3 regions of the Arthrobacter sp. AD-310 genome follow, and region 1 is predicted to be linked to each of the others. Evidence: riboswitches for the same ligand, from Rfam matches in the RefSeq annotation. Region 1 holds a riboswitch; each other region holds the start of a gene.
The links. A riboswitch is a leader RNA that binds a small molecule or an ion and turns the genes downstream of it on or off. The one in region 1 is predicted to bind cyclic di-AMP.
Positions count from the first base shown of each region.

Region 2: it holds a riboswitch for cyclic di-AMP, as region 1 does, so the genes downstream of both, ACYQ1Z_RS05115 (C40 family peptidase) here and ACYQ1Z_RS09780 (aggregation-promoting factor C-terminal-like domain-containing protein) in region 1, are expected to answer to the same signal.
Region 3: it holds a riboswitch for cyclic di-AMP, as region 1 does, so the genes downstream of both, ACYQ1Z_RS07120 (glycoside hydrolase family 16 protein) here and ACYQ1Z_RS09780 (aggregation-promoting factor C-terminal-like domain-containing protein) in region 1, are expected to answer to the same signal.

Region 1 covers NZ_BAAHNO010000013.1:72,622-79,525, reverse strand. Annotated here, with positions in the region: gene ACYQ1Z_RS09805 (glycosyltransferase family 4 protein) at 1-570, shown strand, start outside; gene ACYQ1Z_RS09800 (nucleoside deaminase) at 642-1,145, opposite strand; gene ACYQ1Z_RS09795 (phosphatase PAP2 family protein) at 1,269-2,072, shown strand; gene upp (uracil phosphoribosyltransferase) at 2,094-2,729, shown strand; gene ACYQ1Z_RS09785 (VOC family protein) at 2,775-3,143, shown strand; gene ACYQ1Z_RS09780 (aggregation-promoting factor C-terminal-like domain-containing protein) at 3,182-3,886, opposite strand; cyclic di-AMP (ydaO/yuaA leader) riboswitch at 3,892-4,052, opposite strand; gene ACYQ1Z_RS09775 (HAMP domain-containing sensor histidine kinase) at 4,172-5,674, opposite strand; gene ACYQ1Z_RS09770 (response regulator transcription factor) at 5,681-6,421, opposite strand.
Region 2 covers NZ_BAAHNO010000008.1:52,501-59,404, reverse strand. Annotated here, with positions in the region: gene ACYQ1Z_RS05140 (molybdopterin molybdotransferase MoeA) at 1-820, opposite strand, end outside; gene ACYQ1Z_RS05135 (DUF6457 domain-containing protein) at 817-1,110, opposite strand; gene mobA (molybdenum cofactor guanylyltransferase) at 1,126-1,785, opposite strand; gene ACYQ1Z_RS05125 (HNH endonuclease) at 1,848-2,348, opposite strand; gene ACYQ1Z_RS05120 (NlpC/P60 family protein) at 2,573-3,334, opposite strand; gene ACYQ1Z_RS05115 (C40 family peptidase) at 3,495-4,172, opposite strand; cyclic di-AMP (ydaO/yuaA leader) riboswitch at 4,243-4,421, opposite strand; gene ACYQ1Z_RS05110 (M23 family metallopeptidase) at 4,550-5,374, opposite strand; cyclic di-AMP (ydaO/yuaA leader) riboswitch at 5,385-5,595, opposite strand; gene ACYQ1Z_RS05105 (metal-dependent transcriptional regulator) at 5,746-6,441, opposite strand; gene serC (phosphoserine transaminase) at 6,724-6,904, shown strand, end outside.
Region 3 covers NZ_BAAHNO010000010.1:102,613-109,516, forward strand. Annotated here, with positions in the region: gene ACYQ1Z_RS07110 (hypothetical protein) at 1-1,106, shown strand, start outside; gene ACYQ1Z_RS07115 (metallophosphoesterase) at 1,192-2,154, shown strand; cyclic di-AMP (ydaO/yuaA leader) riboswitch at 2,320-2,500, shown strand; gene ACYQ1Z_RS07120 (glycoside hydrolase family 16 protein) at 2,505-3,599, shown strand; gene ACYQ1Z_RS07125 (glycosyltransferase family 4 protein) at 4,146-4,892, shown strand; gene ACYQ1Z_RS07130 (lipopolysaccharide biosynthesis protein) at 4,889-6,337, shown strand; gene ACYQ1Z_RS07135 (aminoglycoside phosphotransferase family protein) at 6,329-6,904, opposite strand, start outside.

The DNA of each region.
Region 1 (6,904 bases):
CTCCTGCCGAACAAGGACCAGTTGCTCACCGTCGAAGCGTTGGCCATGGTCAAGGACCTGGAGTGGACTGCTGCGCTGGTGGGCACGGACCAGGCGGACAGCGACTACGCGATGGACGTGCGTGCCGCCATCAGCCGGCACCGGCTGGAAGGCCGGGTGGAGCTCGCAGGCGAGCTCACAGGCAACCCCCTCGAAACCGAGTGGCACGCCGCAGACCTCAGCCTCCTGGTGTCCGAAGCCGAGGCGTTTGGCATGGTTGTCACCGAGTCCCTGGCACGCGGCATTCCCGTGGTAGTGCGGGAGGGAACGGGGGCGGTGGAAGCGCTGGGGCTGGCCATGCTCACAGCGGACGACGGCGGGCCCCGGCTTCCGGGCGCAGTGGTGCCGCTGGCGGCAGGGGACAAGGAGAACCCACGACGGCTGGCACAGGTCCTGCGGCGTTGGCTGGAGGACCCAGGCACCCGTCGGGAGTGGAGGACCGCTGCGGCGGAAGCACGGGGAAGGCTGCCGGGCTGGGACCGGATGGCGGCGACCGTCCTGGACGCACTGAAGGCGTCAGGTTCCCCGTAACGGGCTCAACCCTGGGGGCAGCACCAAGGCAGTCAGTACCAGGGCAGTCAGCACCGTTCCGGCATGTGCTGCTACAGGCGGCTCCGGTGCCCGGCAAAGAAATCGCGAAGCAGCGCCGCGCACTCCGCCTCCCGAATTCCCGGATAGACCTCCACCCAGTGATTGAGTCGGCGTTCCCGCAGGACGTCGAACACAGAGCCTGCGGCGCCGGCCTTTTCGTCCCAGGCTCCGAAGACCACCCGCGGAATCCGGGCGAGGACAATCGCCCCCGCGCACATCGCGCAAGGTTCCAGGGTGACCACCAGGGTGCAATCGGACAGGCGCCAGCCGTCCGCCTTCCCGCCATTCACGGCGGCCAGTTCACGCAGCCGTTCTGCCGCCTGCCGGATGGCCACCACCTCAGCGTGCGCCGTGGGGTCACCAAGCTCTTCACGCTGGTTGCGCCCTGAACCGAGTACATCGCCGTCGGGGCCCAACACCACGGCGCCGATCGGAACATCCTCCGTATCGAGGGCACGCCGGGCTTCGGCGAGGGCGAACCCCATCCATGTGTTGAATTTTCCAGCGGAGACCATGGCTCAATGATAGTTTCGGAGGATACCCAAAGCCCGTGACGACCAGCGCCGGGAGGCACAGTGAGCACCGTCCGTGACCGTGTGGACAGATGGATCAAGCCGTATGCCGCGTTGTGGCTGACCATGATTATTGGTGGGTCGCTGGTTGTGGCCATGGCGTTGCTCGGTGCCGAGGTGTACTCCAACGTGGTGGACGACGAAGGGCTGGCGAGCCTTGATATTCCCGCCCTGGAATACGCTCAGACGCTGCGGAATCCCGAAACGGATGCCTTCGTCACCGGCTTCACGAACGTGGGCGGCGGCGTCGGAATGCCCATCCTGGCGAGCATCCTCACAGCGTGGCTGACGTTCCTGAGCCGGACCTGGCGGCCTATCGTCCTGGTGGCCGGGGCCGCGGCGGTATCCACCACCGCCACCACAGTGGGCAAGCGGCTGGTGGGCAGGACCCGCCCGGACCACTCGGAAGCGGTTCCGCCGTATGAATCCACCCCGTCGTTTCCCAGCGGCCACACACTGAACACGACCGTGGTGATTGGCGTCCTGGTCTACATCATCTGCCTTCAGTTCCAGCTGCTCTGGGTACGGATCACGGCGATCACGGCGGGAACCATCTTCATTGTCGCCATGGGCCTGAGCCGCGTGTTCCTGGGCCACCACTGGCTCACGGACGTGATGGCCGGCTGGTTCCTCGGACTGGCCTGGGTGTCCATGGTCATCCTGGCCCACCGGCTGTTCCATCTCATCAGGCGCAGGGAGCACGCGGGCCCGGCACCCACCTTTGAGCACCCCGTGGTGCGCGATGTTGTGGCGGACGCCATCCATCACGACGCCGGCACAAACCGGAGTTCCGGGCGCGACACTGACCGGACCGCCGGGCAGGGTCCTGAGCGCAGCACGGGCCGGAGCCCGGGTCACGGAAAGGAATAGCGCGGGTGATAGTTTTTACCAATGCGCACTCTCGTTGTGGACCACCCGCTCGTCGCCCATAAGCTCACCGTCCTGCGGGACAAGAACACCCCGTCGCCCGTGTTCCGGCAGCTCACGGAGGAGCTGGTGACGCTCCTGGCCTACGAGGCAACCCGGGACGTCCGCACCGAACCGGTGACCATCGAGACGCCCGTCAGCACCACCGTGGGCACCGCGTTCACCAAGCCCACCCCGCTCGTCGTTCCCATCCTCCGCGCAGGCCTGGGCATGCTGGAAGGCATGACCAAGCTGGTGCCCACGGCCGAAGTCGGCTTCCTGGGGATGGCCCGGGACGAGGAAACCCTGGACATCATCACGTACGCCGAGCGCCTCCCCGAGGACCTCACCGGCCGGCAGATCTTTGTGCTGGACCCGATGCTGGCCACCGGCGGAACCCTGCGCGAAGCCATAAAGTTCCTCTTCAAGCGCGGCGCCTCGGACGTCACCTGCATCTGCCTGCTGGCCGCGCCGGAAGGCCTCGCCAAGCTGGAAGAGGAACTCTCCGGCGCCAACGTGACCATCGTCCTGGCCTCCATCGACGAGAAACTGAACGAGAAGTCCTACATCGTTCCCGGCCTCGGGGACGCGGGGGACCGCCTTTACGGCATCGCTGGCTAGGACACAACCCTTTCCGCTGCCCGGGCCGTTGGCTAGCCTGTGCCCATGGACTGGAAACTGGAACTTGTGTTTGTCCCCGTGTCCGACGTGGACCGCGCCAAGGATTTCTACGTCAACAAGGTCGGCTTCAATCCCGATTTTGATGAGCGGCCCTCCGACGGCATCCGCTTTGTACAGCTGACGCCGCCCGGCTCAGCCTGTTCCATCTGCATCGGCGAAGGGCTCACCGACGCGCCTCCCGGCACCGGCTCAAACCTCCAGTTGGTGGTCAGCGACATCCAGGCGGCCCACGACCACCTGAAGAACAACGGTGTGGAAGTCAGCGACGTGGACATCCAGGCCTGGGGCCACTTCGTCTATTTCGCCGATCCGGACGGCAACCGGTGGGCGGTGCAGTACATCCCCGGACGCTGAGGCGGCCGGGGATGCAGTGGGTCCTGCTCAGGGCTGGTTTAGTACCAGTTGTTGCCCAGGTGGAAGTTCAGGGCGCCGCACGGAGACTGGTAGCGCTCCTTGATGTAGTTCAGGCCCCAGTTGATCTGCGTGCGGTAGTTGGTGAGGTAGTCCGCGCCGGCGCTGGCCATCTTTTCGGCGGGCAGGGACTGGACGATGCCGTAGGCGCCGCTGCTCGGGTTGGTGGCCGTGGTGGTCCAGTCGGACTCCTTGTCCCACAGGGTCACCAGGCACTGCATCTGGTCCTGGCCCCAGCCGTAGGAAGCCAGCTGGCCGGCGGCGTAGGCCTGCGCGCCGGCAGGGTCGTTGACCGCGACGACGGGAGCGGGCTCGGGTGCCGGCTCGGGCGCGGGCGCGGGTTCCGGAGCGGGAGCCGGCTCGGGGGCGGGCGCAGGGGCCGGCTCGGCGGCCTGCGGAACCACGTTGATCGGAGCCGGTGCAGGGGACTCGGCCGGGTTGGACCGGATCTCGCTCTTTTCGATGCTCATGCTGGCATCGGAATCTGCGGGCGCCGCGGTGGTTGACGCTGAGGGGGCCAGCGTACCGGTGGCCTGTCCTGCGGCACCCACTCCGCCCACCAGCAGGGCGGCGCCTGCGGTGAGGACGGCGGCACGCTGGCCAAAGGTGAACTTCCTGCCCGCGGGACGCTGTGTATTGCTGTCCGACTCGTGTTTTGCGCGCGGCTGTACCGGGAATTTGAACATGATTGATCGCCTCTCACACCTGCGGAGTTAGCTGTCGGGTTCGGATGAGGGCATCCGGCCGCACGGAACAGACACGTGCTGGCTTAACCCCTAGGGCAATCGATGCCCGGGACGGTGGGTCCCCCGCCTCTGCCTTGGATCAAACGGAATCCGGGAAGTGGCAGAGCTTGGCGTCATCCGGATACGCGGCCCGAACGGGAACCGCACCCAATCGACGGTACAGGAAGGCGCTGCTTAAGTCACATTTAGGTAACGGACATCACGAATGACGGCGCGTCGGTTTGCCTAAACATCGAAGGAAGGCAGTTGAACTGTGAACTGCGTGCAGCCGGGCCGTGATGACACCGTTACCCGGCCTCCGTGAGCCTCCACAATGGATTGCACAATAGACAGGCCGAGACCACTGGTGCCCTCGGCGGCGCCCGCACCTTCCGCGTCTTCCGTACCTTTCCTGGCGGCGTCTGCGCGGGCAAAGCGGGAGAACGCGTGGTCGACAAACTCTGCCGGGATGCCGCCGCCGTCGTCCGTTACCGTGACTACCGCCGTGCCCTCCGGCGAGGTGCCAACTCCCGTCACCACAGTGGTGCCGGCGGCGGTATGCTTCCGCGCGTTCGACAGCAGGTTCATGAGCACCTGGCGCAGCTGGGACGCATCGCCCTTGACCAGCACGGGCCCGTCCGGCAGTTCCAGCCGCCACGTGTGCCCGGGGGCCATGACCTTCTCGTCGCTGACGCTTTCGACCACCAGCTGCGTGAGGTCCACTTCGCTGAGCTTCAGCGGCTGGCCCTCGTCCAGCCGTGCCAGCAGCAGGAGGTCCTCCACCAGCGCGGTCATCCGCTCCGACTGGCTCTGCACCCTGGCCAGGGATTTTTGCCCGTCGGGGGTGAATCGCTCCGTCATCCGCATCAGCTCCGTGTAGCCGCGGATGGCCGTTAGCGGTGTCCGCAGCTCGTGCGATGCGTCGGCCACGAATTGACGCACCTTGGTCTCACTCTTCTGCCGCGCCTGCAGCGCGTTCGCCACGTTGTCCAGCATCAGGTTCAGTGCGTGGCCCACGCTGCCCACTTCGGTGCCCGGGTTGGCGTTCGACGGCGGCACGCGGACCGCCAGCGCGACCTCACCGGCGTCGAGGGGCAGTTGCGACACGCGGGTGGCAACCGCGGACAGCTGTTCGAGCGGCTTCATGGTGCGCCGGATCAGTACCGTTCCCACGAGGCCGATCAGCAGCAGGCCGCCCAGCGATACAAAAACGAAGGTCCAGACCAGGGAAGCGAGGGTGCTTTGCTTGCCGGCGAGCGGGAGGCCGGTGACCAGGACGTCGCCGAAGTCCGTTTGCACGGCTACAAGCCGGTACGCGCCGTTGGACAGCTTCCGGTCCACGGGCCGGGCATCGGTGGCGAGTGCGAGCAAAACCTTTTTGTCGTCGGCGGACAGCGCCGACCGGCTGGTATCCGAGGCGAGGAAGCCGCCGCTGTTCACCTGGCCGTTCACGATCCGGGCATTGACCGTGCCCACGCTCTGTCCTCGGGCGTCCAGGGGGTCGCGGCCGTTGAAACCGCCCATTGGAGGGCGGCCGGGATCGTTGGCCCGTTCGGCGGCCTGGCTCAGCTGGTCATCCAGCTGGCGAGTGAGGAACGCGTCCATAGATACATAGCTGGCCACCCCGACGGCGCCGCAAATGGCGATCAGCAGCGCCATCGCGAGCAGGATCAGCCTGGTCCGCAGGTGCCAGGTGGCGGGCTTGAGCCAGCTCCGGGAATGCTGGGCCGGAGCCTGGGGGAAGGGCATGACAGCCTACTCCGCGGGCTTGATCACATAACCGGCGCCACGCACGGTATGGATCATGGGCGGGTGGACGGCGTCGATCTTCTTGCGCAGGTAGGAAATGTAGAGCTCCACGATGTTGGCCTGCCCGCCGAAGTCGTAGTCCCATACCCTGTCCAGGATCTGCGCCTTGCTGATGACGCGCTTAGGGTTTTCCATAAGGTAGCGGAGCAGTTCGAACTGTGTGGCGGTGAGCTGGACGTCCTCCCCGGCCCGCGTGACTTCGCGCGTGTCGACGTTGAGGACAAGATCGCCAACGACCAGTTCGGCGGTGTCCATGGCTGCGACCCCGGAACGCTGCACCAGGCGGTGCAGCCGGAGAATGACCTCCTCCATGCTGAACGGCTTGGTGACGTAGTCGTCGCCCCCGGCGGCCAGCCCCACGATCCGGTCCTGGACGGCATCCTTCGCGGTGAGGAAGAGCGCGGGCACCTCGGGAGCAAAGGCGCGGATCCTGCCCAGCAGTTCGACGCCGTCGAACCCCGGAAGCATCACGTCCAGCACCAGCACGTCCGGGCGGAAGTCCTTTGCGAGCTTCACGGCCTCGGGGCCGTCCGCGGCCACGGCGACGGACCATCCAGCCATCCGCAGGCCCATGCTCATCAGTTCGGACAAGCTGGGCTCGTCATCGACCACAAGGGCACGGATGGGGGAGCCGTCCGGGTGGGACAGCTTGGGAAGGTTGTTGGTCATGGAGTGCGAAGTGGCCATGGGACAACTCTCCGATCGGTGGGTGTAGCCCGGCTTTGGCTTTCCTGTGCGCAGGCTGTGAATGCCAGCGTAGCCAGCTGGGCAAGGTCCTGCAGCGAACCGGCAGCTTGGTCGCGCGGGCACCCGCCTGGCACCCTCTAGCAGGAGGGCAGGGTAGTCCCGGGCTCATTTCCGGACGTTCGGACGGGAAAAATCTTTTCCCCGGAGCGCATCGGGCTGGACAGGGGCGTCGGGCTTGAGGAGCGATTTTGGCATTCCGCACTCAGTTGAATAAAAGCGTCCTTTTGCCCGCGCCTGTCGAACTATATTTCGCCAAACGCCGTTATCGGGCCGGCTGCTCGGATAACGAGCGTTATTCTTTGGGGTCCGCCAGAATCGTGATCTGCGCCACAATAGAGCATTTCGTCTCACGATGCGGACGATTCGGTCCATTGTTACTTGCAAGTTGCCATTGTTACGCTGCACACTTCCAATGTGAACAAG
Region 2 (6,904 bases), on a different contig from region 1:
GGCCGGTCCCTCCCGTGGTAATAACGACGTCGGCAGGCAGCTCGGGTGCGCCGGGCACCTCCGGGACATCATCTTCGAGGGCGGCGAGCCATTCCGGGTAGGAGTCGCCGATCTTCTGCAGTCCTCCGGGTATACCGCCGAGCATGCTGACCACTGCCGGAAGTTGGGGTCCGAACGTATCGCGCACCTGGCCGGGAACGGGCAGCCCCCGGGCCACCACTTCGGAACCGGTCAGCAGGAGCCGTACCAGGGGCTTGCCCTGCACACGGAGTTCGTCGTAGCCGGCCAATGCTGCCAGCGCCAGGTGGGCCGGGTTCAGCCCGGCACCGGCTTTGACGAGGACGTCCCCCTGGGCCGCTTCCTCGCCGGCTTTCCTGATGTGCTGGCCGGTGCGCGGCTCCCCCGGACGGGCGGTGCCGCCGGTTAACAGGACGGGCAGGCCGTCGTCGTCCGTTCCCAGCACCGCAGCTTCGCTGCGAAGGATGGCCTTGCCCCCGGGCGGGATGAGGCCGCCGGTGACGATAGGGCTCGCCTGGTGCGGGGCAAGCCGGGTCCCGGGTTCAACAATGATCCAGGGCCCGGTCCCATTGACCGCCCATCCGTCCATGGCGGAAGAGGCATAGTGGGGCATATCCTGCAGCGCCACAATGTCCTGGTCCAGGATGCGGCCGAGGGCGAGCTCCAATGCCACCGGCGCCGCAGGGATCGGGGTGGCCGCATCAAATGCCGCCTGCCGGGCTTCCTCCCAGGTGTGCGCCAGGCGGTGCTGCTCTTCGTGCCCTTCCGGTCCGCCGGAGTCTGCCGTGGTTTCCCCGGTCATTCGCCGGGAGTCCCCGCCGCTTCAGCATCGTAGTCGGAGGCCAGGGAACGGGCCACGGCCAGGGCCGAGTCCATGGAGGCGGTATCGGTGGCCCGCCCGGCGCCGGAGGCAAGGCCCGCCGCGTAACCGGCAATAAAGGTGGTGAGCGGGGCAGCCGGACGGACCACGGAGTGCGCGGCTACTCCGGCCAGCGAAAGGATGGCGTTGATGTCCACCTGGACATCCTCGAGTTCATACGCCTGGAGCAGGGACCTGCACCATTCCTCCAGCGTTTCGTCCTGGCTCTTCATGAACTGCCTCCCAAGTTAGCTGCGGCTGCGCCGCTGCTGGCTCGAATGCTGGTCACCGGCGGCAACCCCCAGCGCGGCGGCATCGTCCCACGTGTCCACGTCTGCTGTGGACGCGGCAGGAACCATGACAAGCTGCACGTCCAGACTAGCAAGGAGCGCGCGCACCGAAGCGTTGACCAGGTTTCCGTTGCCCTCGAGTTTCTGCACGGCGCTTCTTAACCCACTCGTGCGATAAAAGCCGACGAGTGGCTGGATCCGACCCTCCGGGCTGCCGTCGTCCGCGCTGGCCAGGAGCGCTTCCGGTTTGTCCGCCTCCGCGGCCAGGGCAAGGGACAAGGTCCTGACAGCGTCCGCTACCAGCGGCATGTCGCAGGCCAGCACCAGGGTATAACCGCTGCCGGCCCCGCCCTCCGACAGGGCCTCGAGTCCGGCGGCAATCGCTGCTGCGGGTCCGGCGAATTCGGGCTGCTCGCGGCAGGTCGCCACCCCGTCCGGCAGGGGCCCGGAATCGGGCCCCACGACCACCACCTTGCGCGCTCCTGCAGCGGCGGACAGGGACCGTTGGAGCAGCGTTGAACCGCCGAACACCAGATGCTGTTTGGGCACGCCCCCCAGGCGTGACGAACGTCCTCCCGCCAGGATCAGGGCGTCAAACTCCGGCACTTCGACTTTCACGGTTCCAGCCTAGCCACCAGCCGGCTCTGCCGCGCACCCCCGCAAGATCACACCGAAGGGAATCAGGCTGCGCGTTCAGGGAGCAGGAACGGGTCCCATGCCGGGGTCGGCTTTTCCAGTTCCTTGATCTGCCACATGGTGCCGTGCGGCGGTTCGGGGACGAACCGCAGCTTCCAGCCCATTTCCGCGGGAGTGTGATCACCCTTGACGTTGTTGCAGCGGAGGCAGGCTGCCACGAGGTTCTCCCAGGAATCGGCCCCGCCGCGTGATTTTGGGTGGACATGGTCGATTGTGTGCGCGGCTTTCCCGCAGTAAGCACATTTGTGCCCGTCCCGCCGCAGGACACCGCGCCGGCTGACAGCGGTTGCCTGGTTGTACCTCGGCCGGATGTAGCGGTTGAGAAGGATCACCGAAGGCCGGCCCAATATCTCCTGCGGGCCCACCACGGGGTCGTCCCCTTCGGCCACCACGCTTGCCTTGCCCGTGAGCACAAGCACCAGCGCCCGGCGGAAAGTCACAACCGCCAGCGGTTCATATCCAGCATTCAGAACGAGAGTGCGCATGCACGTACCTCTTCACGGCCGCACCCGTCAGGGGCACGAGGGCCGGCTGCCCTCGGCATGTTCGGGCTATGGATCGACACCACAAGAGTAAACAAAGAAGTGCGCTATCAGCTAATTTCGCTGCAAAACGAGTTGGTCCCTTTTAAAGGGCAAGGACCCCTGCCGCGTGGGCAGGGGTCCTTGAACGGAGTCCGGTCGGCGAAGCGTTCCGGGCGGCGCCGCTATTAGCTGACGCGGATGAAGACCGGGCCGGAGCCAACGTTGGCGCTGAACACAACGGTCTGGTTGCCGTTGTAGCCGCCGTGGACGGCCTGGCCGTTGCCCGCGTAGACAGCGATGTGCGCTACGCCGGCGCCGCCGTCGGCGTAGTAGATCAGGTCGCCGGGCTGCGCTTCGGCAGCGCTGACCGTGCGGCCGAGGGACAGGTAGCCGGCAGGCCAGTCGTGGAAGTTGATTCCGACGGCGGCCAGCGAGTTGGTGACCAGCATGGTGCAGTCCTGCATAACGCCCAGCTGGGCGTAGGCGGCGGACAGGATGGCCGCACCCTTGCCGCTTGCGGAAGCGGCCGGCGCGGCGGGGGCAGAGGCGGCGGAGACGGTGGCCGTGACCTTGGGGGCAGCAGGAGCCTCGGCAACCGGAGCCGGAGCGGCTTCCTCAACCACGGGTTCTTCCTCAACGACAGGAGCCGGGGAGGTGGTGACTGCCGGCTTCTCAAAGGTGATCGCGATGGTGGAGGCTGCGGAAATCGGGGCTTCGATCGCGGACTCGACCTCAAGGGCCGAGGCCGGTGCCGAGTCACGCTGGATGTTGGCGTCAGCCGCGTTGGCTGCAATGCCGCTGGTCAGGACCAGGCCGGAGGCTGCGGCAATGACCGCTGCCTGGCGTCCGACGCCGCCGGCGTTGTCGCCAACAGCCTTGGCGATGATGGCGATCGAGTTGGTTTTGGTGACCTCGGCGCGGTGCCGTGCGGTAGCACGAGTAGTCATCTTTTCTCTCTTTCGAATTCCTCGGGGCCTGTGGGCCGCACAAGGGTGTTGGACGCGCCGGCATCTTGGGGGTACGTCGGCGCGTCCCGAACGGGGATTAGTGATTTGGCGGATGCGCGGGCAAAGAAAAAGTTCCGGGGGCCGAAGCCCCGGGAACTGATTAGCCTGCGAGGGTGTAGAAGGAGGAGGTTCCGGTTGCAGCTACGGAGTGGAGCAGGGTGCCCTGGGAGGGGTTGAGCGCGCTGACCATCATGCCGTTGCCTACGTAGATACCGACGTGTGCGCCACCGTTCTGCATCACCAGGTCACCCGGCTGGGGGGTGGAGGTGGGGGTCATGGCGGTCCATGCGTTGACGCGGGGAATGCTGATGCCGGCCTGGGCGTAGACCCACTGGGTGAAGCCGGAGCAGTCCCAGCCGCTCACGGGGCTGGTGCCGCCCCAGACGTAGGGGCTGCCAATGCCGGTGTAGGCAATGGCTGCCAGGCCGGAGGTGGCGGCCGAGGAGGCTGCCGCGGCAACCTTTTCGGCTGCTGCCGTGGCCGTGGTGGCGTTGTCCGCGTCGTCGTCGTCCGAGGTGGACTGGGGAGTCACGCGCTCAACGACGGGAGCTGCAACGGTGGTGACCACGGGACGCTCGAAGGAGACCGTGGCGGTGGGGGCGGCGGTGACCGCAAGGGCGGTCTGCGCCGAGCCGGACTCGGCGGACGCGGAGACACCGGCAGTGGTGTCCGCAGCGTTGGCCGGCAGGCCCATACCCAGGACCAGTCCCGAAGCAGCAGCAACAACTGCAGCCTGGCGACCTACTGTCCCGGCGTTGGCACTAACAGCCTTGGACACAGCGTCCAGGGGGTTGGTACGAACCGGTTGCGCACGGTGGCGCGCAGAACTATGGCGTGAAGACACGAAGGTAGCCTCTCCCAATGCCTGCGAGGTGAGCTGTCGGATTCGGATGGGAGTCACCCGGCCGCGCTGCTTCCATGGAAGCTTTGCGACTTAACCCCAAGGCCTTCATGACGAAGACCAAATTTGGTTCCCCCGCCCCTGCCAGACGATGAAATGCGAACGGACCTTGAGCGGTGGCAGAGTTAGGCAATCCGCACAAGAGCGTCAACTTCGGAAAAGTTGACGCGAGTTAGACGGTACAGCAGTTTCGCGTGAATGTCACATTCAGGTCACGGCGGGTCACAACGAACTGGGAGTTTGCCCTCATTTGACTACAGCCAGCCCGTCGGATCGACCACTTCGCCGTTGACCTGCACCTCGAAGTGCAGGTGGCAGCCAGTCGAAGCCCCGGTGGTGCCACTCAAAGCCACCACGTCGCCCCTGGAGACCGTCTGGCCCTCAGTCACACTGAAGGACGAAAGGTGGTTGTACGTGGTCTCCAGGCCGTTTCCGTGGTCAATCACCACACGGTTGCCGCCGCCGAACTGGTGCCAGCCCACAAAGGTCACGGTGCCGGTGGCGGCGGCGAGCACGGAGGTGCCGCACTGCGCCACGTAGTCCTGGCCGCGGTGGAAGTCGCCGGAGCCGCCCGTGATGGGGCTGACGCGGTAACCGAAAGGCGATGCGGTAACCATGCTGGCCAGCGGCGCACCAAGGCTTCCGACCGATGCGGCGCGGGAGACGGCGCCCGCGGACTGGGCACTCAGGAGCTGCTTGAGCTTGCCGTCAGGGTCGGCCTGCGTCACGACCGCTGAGCGGCTGAAGTCGATCTGGGCGCCGGCTTCAGCGGAAATGGCCGGCTGCTGCGGCGTGACGGCGGACGCGGCAACAGGCGTGCTTCCGGAGGCGTCCGTGGCCATCACGGGACTGGTGGCAGGAACAGTCACTGTAAGCACCATGCCGGTGGCGGCCAAAGCGATCCCGGCCTTCTGGCCGATGCCGCTTGCAGAGGCGAACTCGGTGATCTGCCGGAACGGACCCCGACGGCGCCGCGCATCACGGTGGAGATCGCGGGGGCGCTCCGTGTGAGTAACTTCGGCCACGCGCGGGGCCGGAGCGGGGCCGGCCGCGCGGCGGCGCCCCCTGGAGGTCTGCATGGACAAGAAGGATTCCTCTCTGAAAGCCTGCGAAGTTAGCTGTCGGATTCGGGTCAGAGAGATCAAAGACCCGGTCCGGAGCAGGCAAGCTTCGGCACAGAGAGATTCCCGGAGGATTCCTACACTGGAAGAGGCTTGCTGCTGTCGGACTTCACCCCAAGGCAGTCCCCCGCTGCCGCTTGTGGTTCCCCCGCCTCTGCCAGTAGTGACTCGTGCACCTGTTCCGCTGGCAGAGCTCGGCTCCGGAACAGGTAACGCTTTAGTATCAACGCTTGCTTCAACTATAGAGGCTTAATCCCTAAAGTAACAATTCCGTTATCTTTGCGTAACCGCCATCAAATGGAGTATTCCCGGGTTGCGGGCGTCGCTCGCTAGCGGACGGTAACGAAGACGTGGGCGGCCACTTCGGGCGGCAGTTCGAGGGCGCCCTCGATGCCGGGCACGCGGACGGAAATATAGTCACCCACGCGCTCGAGCGTTACAGCGGCGCCGGGCCGGATGCCGCCTTCATCGAGCTGCGCCAGCAGTTCAGGTTCCACCTGGATGGGCTCTGCCAACCGGCTGACGGTCACCACAGAGGCGGTGCCATATGACTTCATGGCCTCCAGGAGGCTCACCGCCGTTTCCGCGACGGCCGCAGCAGCCTCACCACCCAGCGCCGCGAGGCCTGGGATGGGGTTGCCGTAGGGGGATTCGGTGGGGTGGTCCAGCAGTTCATAGATGCGCCGTTCCACACGCTCACTCATCACGTGCTCCCACCGGCAGGCTTCGTCGTGGACGTAGGCCCAATCCAGCCCGATGACGTCTGCCAGCAGCCGTTCCGCAAGGCGGTGCTTCCGCATCACTTCCGTGGCCCGCTTGCGGCCGACTTCGGTAAGTTCCAGATGCCGGTCCCCGGACACCACAACCAGGCCGTCACGTTCCATCCGGCCAATGGTCTGGGACACCGTGGGACCGGAGTGGCGCAGCCGTTCAGCAATACGGGCCCGGAGGGCAACGATGTTCTCTTCTTCGAGTTCCAAAATGGTCCGAAGGTACATCTCCGTAGTGTCGATCAGATCCGTCATCCAGCTCAGCTCCTCGAGCGCAGTACCTTGCGTTGTCCCACCGTATCGCCGTTCACCGCGACGTAGTCCGTTGGCTAGCTTAGCCTATTTTGACTTAGTCCGAATAGTTGAAGAGGCCTACTGGAGGCGTCTCACGGGCTGGACTTTGACGGTTCCGGTTCCCGCCGAATGGGCTGTTCAGGCAGAATGGGAACGGCCCAGATGCAGTCCACCCAGGCTGCCTGCCAGCGACCATCCACCCGTCCGGACCGAAGCCGTGTCCACGCCGAAATTGGAGCCCCTGTGAGCGAACCCAGCATCACTATTCCCGCCGACCTCCTCCCCAAGGACGGACGGTTCGGCGCCGGTCCCTCCAAGGTTCGGCAGGAGCAGATCGATGCGCTGTCCGCCGCAGCAAAGAACATCCTCGGCACCTCGCACCGGCAGGCCCCGGTCAAGAACCTCGTTGGTTCGGTCCGCGACG
Region 3 (6,904 bases), on a different contig from region 1:
TGAAGACGAGCCTAAATGACACGTACACGGACAAGACGCTGCCACAACTTCAGTTGCTTGTCTTCCGCCCCGGAACCGGTGCTTTCACAAAGTCAACGATTGCAACCGTTGCTGATTGCGTTTCCCGCCCCCAGGTCGTGCTGGACACCACGAATAACGTGGTCAGAGCGTTTCACACTGCGCCTTCCACATCCGTTTCGGGATGCGCATACTCGGGCGTAGCGGGAAGTATCTACGAAAAGACCGCGTCCATGGACAACCCCGTGTTTGGCAGCGGCCGCGGAACTCCCGTCATCCAAGACGGAGCATCCCCAAACATCAATGACGTAACAACAACCAAGCAGAGCCTTAACTCCAGCACCGGTGTCGTGATCCTGGCGAGCAACAACGTCACCAAACGCTACTGGTTCTCGGACCGGTCCCTGGGGTCGGCGCCCGCCCCCAGTCCCTCACCGACACCTACCCCAACCCCTTCCCCTTCGGGAAGCATTAGCGTGGTGGGGACGGCGAGCAGCTATTCCGGTACGGCTGCTCCGATCACCCTCGCAAAACCGGCGGGTACGACCGCCGGTGATTTGTTGGTCGCCGCCTTTACTGCCGATTTAACCCCGTCGGTTAGCAGTGCTCCCGCCGGATGGACGCCACTTGTAAACGGTCTTACCATCGGAAACGGAGCGCGGATCTTTGTCTACTACCGGGTGGCAGGAACGGCTGAGGGCGCCTCTTATACCTGGTCTACCAGCACTGCTGTGAAATGGGGTGGCGGGATGACTGCTTATCGCGGAGCGAGCACATCAAGTCCGATTGACAGCATGGTGGCTACCCGCGTGGACACCAGCTACACGGCGACAAGTATCACGTTGCCAGGAGTAACAACGGCCAGCAACGGTGCCCTCCTTATCGGTGGCGTTGGGTTCGACAGCTCAACTCCTGCGGCATCTCCCCCGACAGGATGGGCAGAGCGCTGGGAGGCGGCGGGTGGACAAATCGCCGAACAGGCCGACAAAGTCCAGACATCCGCGGGCGCCAGCGGCGCAGCCACCTGGACATTTTCCGGGGCCAAAGCAGCGGGGGCCTGGCAAACGGCATTGCGACCATCCGGTTAAGGCTTGCTGAATCTTGAACAAGGCACAACCAAAGCCGCGTGGGAAAAGACGTGCTTGTATCAGCATTTTGACTCTGTTATGCGCCATGGGAATGACCGGTTGCGATGAGGTTACACCCCAACTTGCAGATGATGGGCCTACCGTCCACTTCACTGCAGCCGGTGATGTGGGACTTGGCAGCGGCGCCAAGGGGGTTTTGAACAAAGTACGAGAGCTTGCACCCGACTTCAACATCATCTTGGGTGACCTGTCCTATGAGCAAGGTGCCGAGCAGAAATTCTGCGATTTAGTACAACAACTGCTGGGGCCAGAAATTCCCACTCTGCTTGTGGCTGGCAACCATGAGAGCAATGGTCCCGACGGCTACATAAGCAATTACGTGGAATGTCTTCCGAATCGGCTTCAAGGATTGCAAGGAGACTACGGTAAGCAATGGTACGTAGACGTCCCGGACGAGAATCCGATAGTTCGGCTGATCATGGTCTCGCCGGGTTTGGAATTTCCCGACGGTAGAACGGACTATTCCAAGGGCAGCGCATCTTACCTATGGACCGAAGCCGCTATTGATACAGCCAGAGAAGCGAAAATTCCCTGGACGATAGTCGGTATGCACAATATGTGCTTCAGCATAGGACACTATGGGTGTGATGCCGGCCAAGCATTCCTAAACCTGCTCGTTAGGAAAAGTGTTGACCTTGTACTCACAGGACACGAGCACGTCTATCAGCGCACTTTCCAGATTGGATACGGCGACGGATGTCCTTATCTCTTCGTGCAGGAAGTCAATCCGAAGTGCGTGACTGATTCGGACAGCAGTGTGAACCAAGGCAACGGAACCGTCTTCGTCACCAATGGTGTCGGAGGTCAGAGCTTGAGGGACATCAACACGGAAGACGCTGAGAAGCCCTACTTCGCCGCATGGTCAGGCGCCAACTACAGCCCGGCTAAGGGTACCGCCCACGTGGTCTTGGATAGCACCCACATGAGAGTGGACTTTATTCCTTCCCGCGGATACGAGTTTCAAGATTCATTCCGTATCGAAAGGTGAGATAGCGCCTTCTTTGGCCGCCGCGCACCCTGCCAGTGGGCGATAGCACACCATCGCGCCAGATCCTTCATGACTCGGCAATGCCCGTGATGCCTGTTACTGGATTGTGACTTAGCGCTGCGTCTCCGGTACGGTCTACCTCTGGGGCTGCCCCAGCCGGCCCAATCCCGCAAGACGCCTAACTCTGCCACTTACGGGATCCCGAGACTCCTGGCAGAGGCGGGGGACCCACGTGTCCCGGGCATGGTTCTGCCTGCCCTCGGGGTGAAGTCACGGCAAACCTCATGAGTGGCCGGATGCTCTCATCCGAACCCGACAGCTAACCCCGCAGGCGACGAGAGGCACTACTCATGTCTGCATCTACGGATCAGCCGCGCACAAAAGCGCATCAGTCCATGGAAGAACCGGTTAATTCGACCCGTATTCATTCCGAACCTCACCGTTACACCGGGGTTCTCAAACGCCCACTCACGGTGCGCCTGGCCACGACTGCCTTTGTTGCCCTATTAGGCGCCGCCACTTTGGGGCTCTCAGCAAACACCGAAGCTCTGAATGTTGAACGGGTAACCAACTCCGCAAAGCAGCAGCCCGTTGCATCGCACATGCATCGCGACCAGCTCCTCCAGGCAACTGCCCCACTGGAACCTACTACAGAGGCGACGGTGGAACCCGACGCCGCCCCTGCCCCTGTTCCGGCGGCCAGCGAGCCACCACTTCCGGAAACAACACTGGAGTCCACGCTGGCACCGGCTTCGGCCCCCCTGGCGAATCTGGCATCGACTTCTACCCCGATGCCTACCGGAGTTCCAGGCGGATGGGTTATGACCTTCAATGACGAATTCAATGGAAGTTCCCTCGATACGACCAAGTGGTCCGACTGCTGGTTCTCCCCCACATGTGGTGAGATGAACAAAGTCAGCACCAGCCCGAGCAATGTCGCAATCAAGGATGGCAATCTCGCACTGACGCTGGCCTCGTCCACTTCCGGCGCCCTCGTTTCCAGCAATCCCAAGGGCGGGGCGGGCAGTGGCTATCAATTCACCACTGGTTACGTGGAGGCCCGCATCAAGTTCCCCGGTGACGCTAACGGGCTGTACAACTGGCCTGCGTTCTGGTCGACCGGGCAGTCATGGCCTACGACTGGGGAAAATGACATCGCAGAAGTCCTCAAGGCTAAAATGACCGTGAATTACCACTCAGGTTCCGGTACGCATAACCAGGGCACAGTTCCGGGTGACTGGGCGAACCAATTCCACACTTTCGGCTTGCACCGTACGGCAACCTCATCCGACGTGTACTTTGATGGGGTTAAAGTCAAGTCCTATCCCACGGACGATGGCAACGCGCCGCAGTATATTGTCCTCAACGTTGGGGCAGCGTCTACTAATCCAGTTTATGGGCCAGCCTCGGAGGTACAGGTCGACTACGTTCGCGCTTGGCAGTGATTTTCCTCCCTTATAATGGGCTCACCTGGACGGCGGCGGCATATCCCGCCGCCGTCCATTTTTGGCAGTTTCTCACTTTCAAAAAACAAGCCGGCGGCCCATCCGGTTCTTCCCATCATTTAGTAAACTCTTGCAATGAAGCTTCTGTACATAACAGAAAGTGTCCCTAACCGAGATCCTGTGCTGGGTGATGGAAGCTCTCTCATCCCCTTCGAGGTTTTGCGTCACCTACCTGCTGACGTGACGGTAACATTGCTGACATTCTCCGGGCCCGTGACGGTGCCGGATGAAGTTCGATCACGCTGCAACTCTGTGCATGTTGTCCCTCGACGAAGCAGGACGCTAGCTGCACTCCGTTCAGGCCTAGGCGTGAACGGACTAGGGCGGCAAGAACGATCGACGAGGCGTGCCCGAGAATTAGTGGCAGCATTGTCCCTGCAACAGGACGCTACGCTGATCCACGGGCCCCACGCGCTGTTTCTCTCCCACTATGTTTGGGGTCCTCTGGTCCTGCAGACTGTTGATCCTTGGTCTATCCGGGCGGCCATGGATACTGCCATCGCAGGAAAGTTGATGCCAGCATATAAAGTCAGGGCGTATCTGGCTCTGCGGGCAGAACGACGCCTCCCGGCCCGTGCGCGGCTGTTGACCGTCGGTGCAGGAGACGCTGCCGCGTGGAGCAAGAAGCTGGCGCGGCCCGTGACCAGCGTTGCCAATGGAGCAGAGTCTGCGCCTCGTTACCGGGGGAAACGGAACTCTCCGGTGGTTTGCTTCGTGGGGAGCCTCAATTATGGTCCCAATATCGACAGTGCTCATGTGCTGGTCAAAAAAATTGCACCAATGGTCTGGGAGCACGTTCCCGATGCGAAATTCGTTGTTGCGGGTCGCCAACCTGCGGACTCAGTTCTTGCGCTGTCTGCTGATCAGGTTGAAGTCCTGGCTAATGTCCCCTCCGTGATGGACGTATTCAATGGTTCGGATGTGGCGGTCTTCCCAGACGAGCACGGCGTCGGCATACGGAATTCCGTCCGGGAAGCCTTGGCTGCAAATGTGCCCGTTGTGGCGACACCTGTCGCCGCCCGTGAACAGGCTCCGCATCCTTTGCTAACTATCGAAAAGGACCCGACACAATTCGTAGACCAGGTCGTAAACCATCTGAACGGCGGCCCGCCGAGGCTCATGTCCGATACCGGTTCTGAAGTCCGGACGTGGACGCAAACTGCTGCAGATTATCTGGATCAAATTCACTTGGCGGTGAACGACTGGCACCTGAAAGAAGGCAAAACCCCATGACACCAGGCGGAGACCTTGCGCGGGCAGGAGCAAGCGGCGCGATGTGGCAAGGTCTTGCCTTCGTTTCAGGCCGGCTGATCGTACTTGCGACCACTGTGGTCTTGGCAAGACTCCTCTCACCGGAGGAATACGGGCTGGTTGCATTTGCCTTAGTGCTGATGTTATACACCGAAAGCGTTGCTGACGCAGGAGTAGCCCAAGCTCTGGTCTATTTACCCCGAACCAAGGTTATGGCGCAGTCCGCACTCCTGATCTCGCTTGGTCTAGGCACCTCCCTCGCGTTAATTGTTGCATTGGGGGCGCCTCTAACCTCAGAAGTATTTGGTTTTCCCGCTGCCGTCCCATTGATCCAAGTCATATCAGTATCAATTTTTGCTACTTCATGCGGGGCAGTTCCTGAAGCCCTGCTCAGACGCGATCTCCGCTTCAGGCAGCTGACTGCAGCCCCCGTAATCCGGGCAGCTTTAATGGGTTCGGTTACTCTTCTTCTGGCTTTTCAAGGACAAGGCGCATTGTCTCTTGCACTAGGAACCGTGGCGGGTTCAGTGGGTTATGCTGCCACGTGTTGGTACCTAGTCCGCCATGATGCGCCCTGGAGGTTTTGGCGATCGAGTTGGCACTCCATCCGGGCTAACCTGTCCTTCGGTGCGCCTGTAGCGGGCAGCAGCTTACTTGCCCGGCTGATATTTGATGTGGATTACCTCATTATTGGACTTGTTCTGGGCGCCCAAGCGCTCGGTTATTACACCTTGGCATTCCGGCTTCCGGAAGCCCTTATTTTGAATGTATTCTTCGTACTCTCAACTGTGCTGTTTCCCCTTTATACACAGGTCCGTGACGACCCTTATCGACTCCGGGCCGGATACCTGAAAAGCATGCAGATTCAAGCGTTGTACGGGGTCCCGGCAGGCGTTGGCCTCGCTGTCCTGGCACCCGTGCTTGTGCCTTTGCTTTTCGGTCCCCAATGGGGAGACGCTGTGCTCCCTCTGACCTTATTGGCCATATATGCCGCCGTTCGTTCGCTGGGAGCAGGGGCGAATGACGTGTACAAAGCCCTCGGCCGGCCCGGGCTTTCAATAACTATTTCCATAATCCGGCTTTTGATTTTGGTGCCGGTGCTTTTTTTTGCCACCCAATGGGGCATCGCCGGAATTGCGTCAGCTCAACTCGCAGTTGCCGTGATTTTCGCAGTGGGTATGCAGACGGTAGCAGCGAAAGTAATCCGGATCAGGACGAGCATGATGTTTCAGGCAGTGCTACCCGGACTGGTATGCGGGGCCGCTGTGGCAGTTTCCGGATTGATTACCTTGGTGCTGCCATTGCTGGGCGGCGCCGCCACCGCCGTCTTGGTCATATTCGTCGCACTGCCGATGGTCTACTTGATTCTGCGCTTAGGCTTCCCGGAACTGCACAAAGACCTTCTGACCCTGGTCCGCCTACGGTGATCGGCTGGGCCAGTTGCTAACCGCATGGCGCCACAGCCAAAAGTCCCGGTCAGCAGCGATCACTGCGTTCACGTCTACCCGGTTTTGGTCTTTGCCCGATGAGCTACTCAACCGATATGACAGGGTCGCCGCAGACCGGGCCCATGTCGCGATCACCAGCAACGGGAGGATGGCGGAGTCGACACTGCGAAGCGCAAGGTGCTCCCTCAATGGCTCCAGCGCCCATCCCCCCTTTCCGAACGCGTGGTCAAACGATTTAAGTTGGTCTTGCCTGGCAAAGGCCTGCTCGCGCGATTCCGTTAGGTACTGCAGGTAGAACACGAGGTCGTGGCCTGGCACGCCATACGGACTTGCACGTTCCCAATCCACAACCTGTAGTTTGCCCCGGGGCTTAAGAAACAGATTGGGGTGGCTCATATCCCCATGCTCCATCACAGCTGGCAGCGGGGTCGTCATCAGCGGCGCCAGCACCTGGTGAGTTCGCTCAATCAATTCATGGAGGCCAGCGTCGTTAGGAACCAAACTGCTGAGGGCACGCAGCGGTTCGCCTATCGATCGCTGATACCA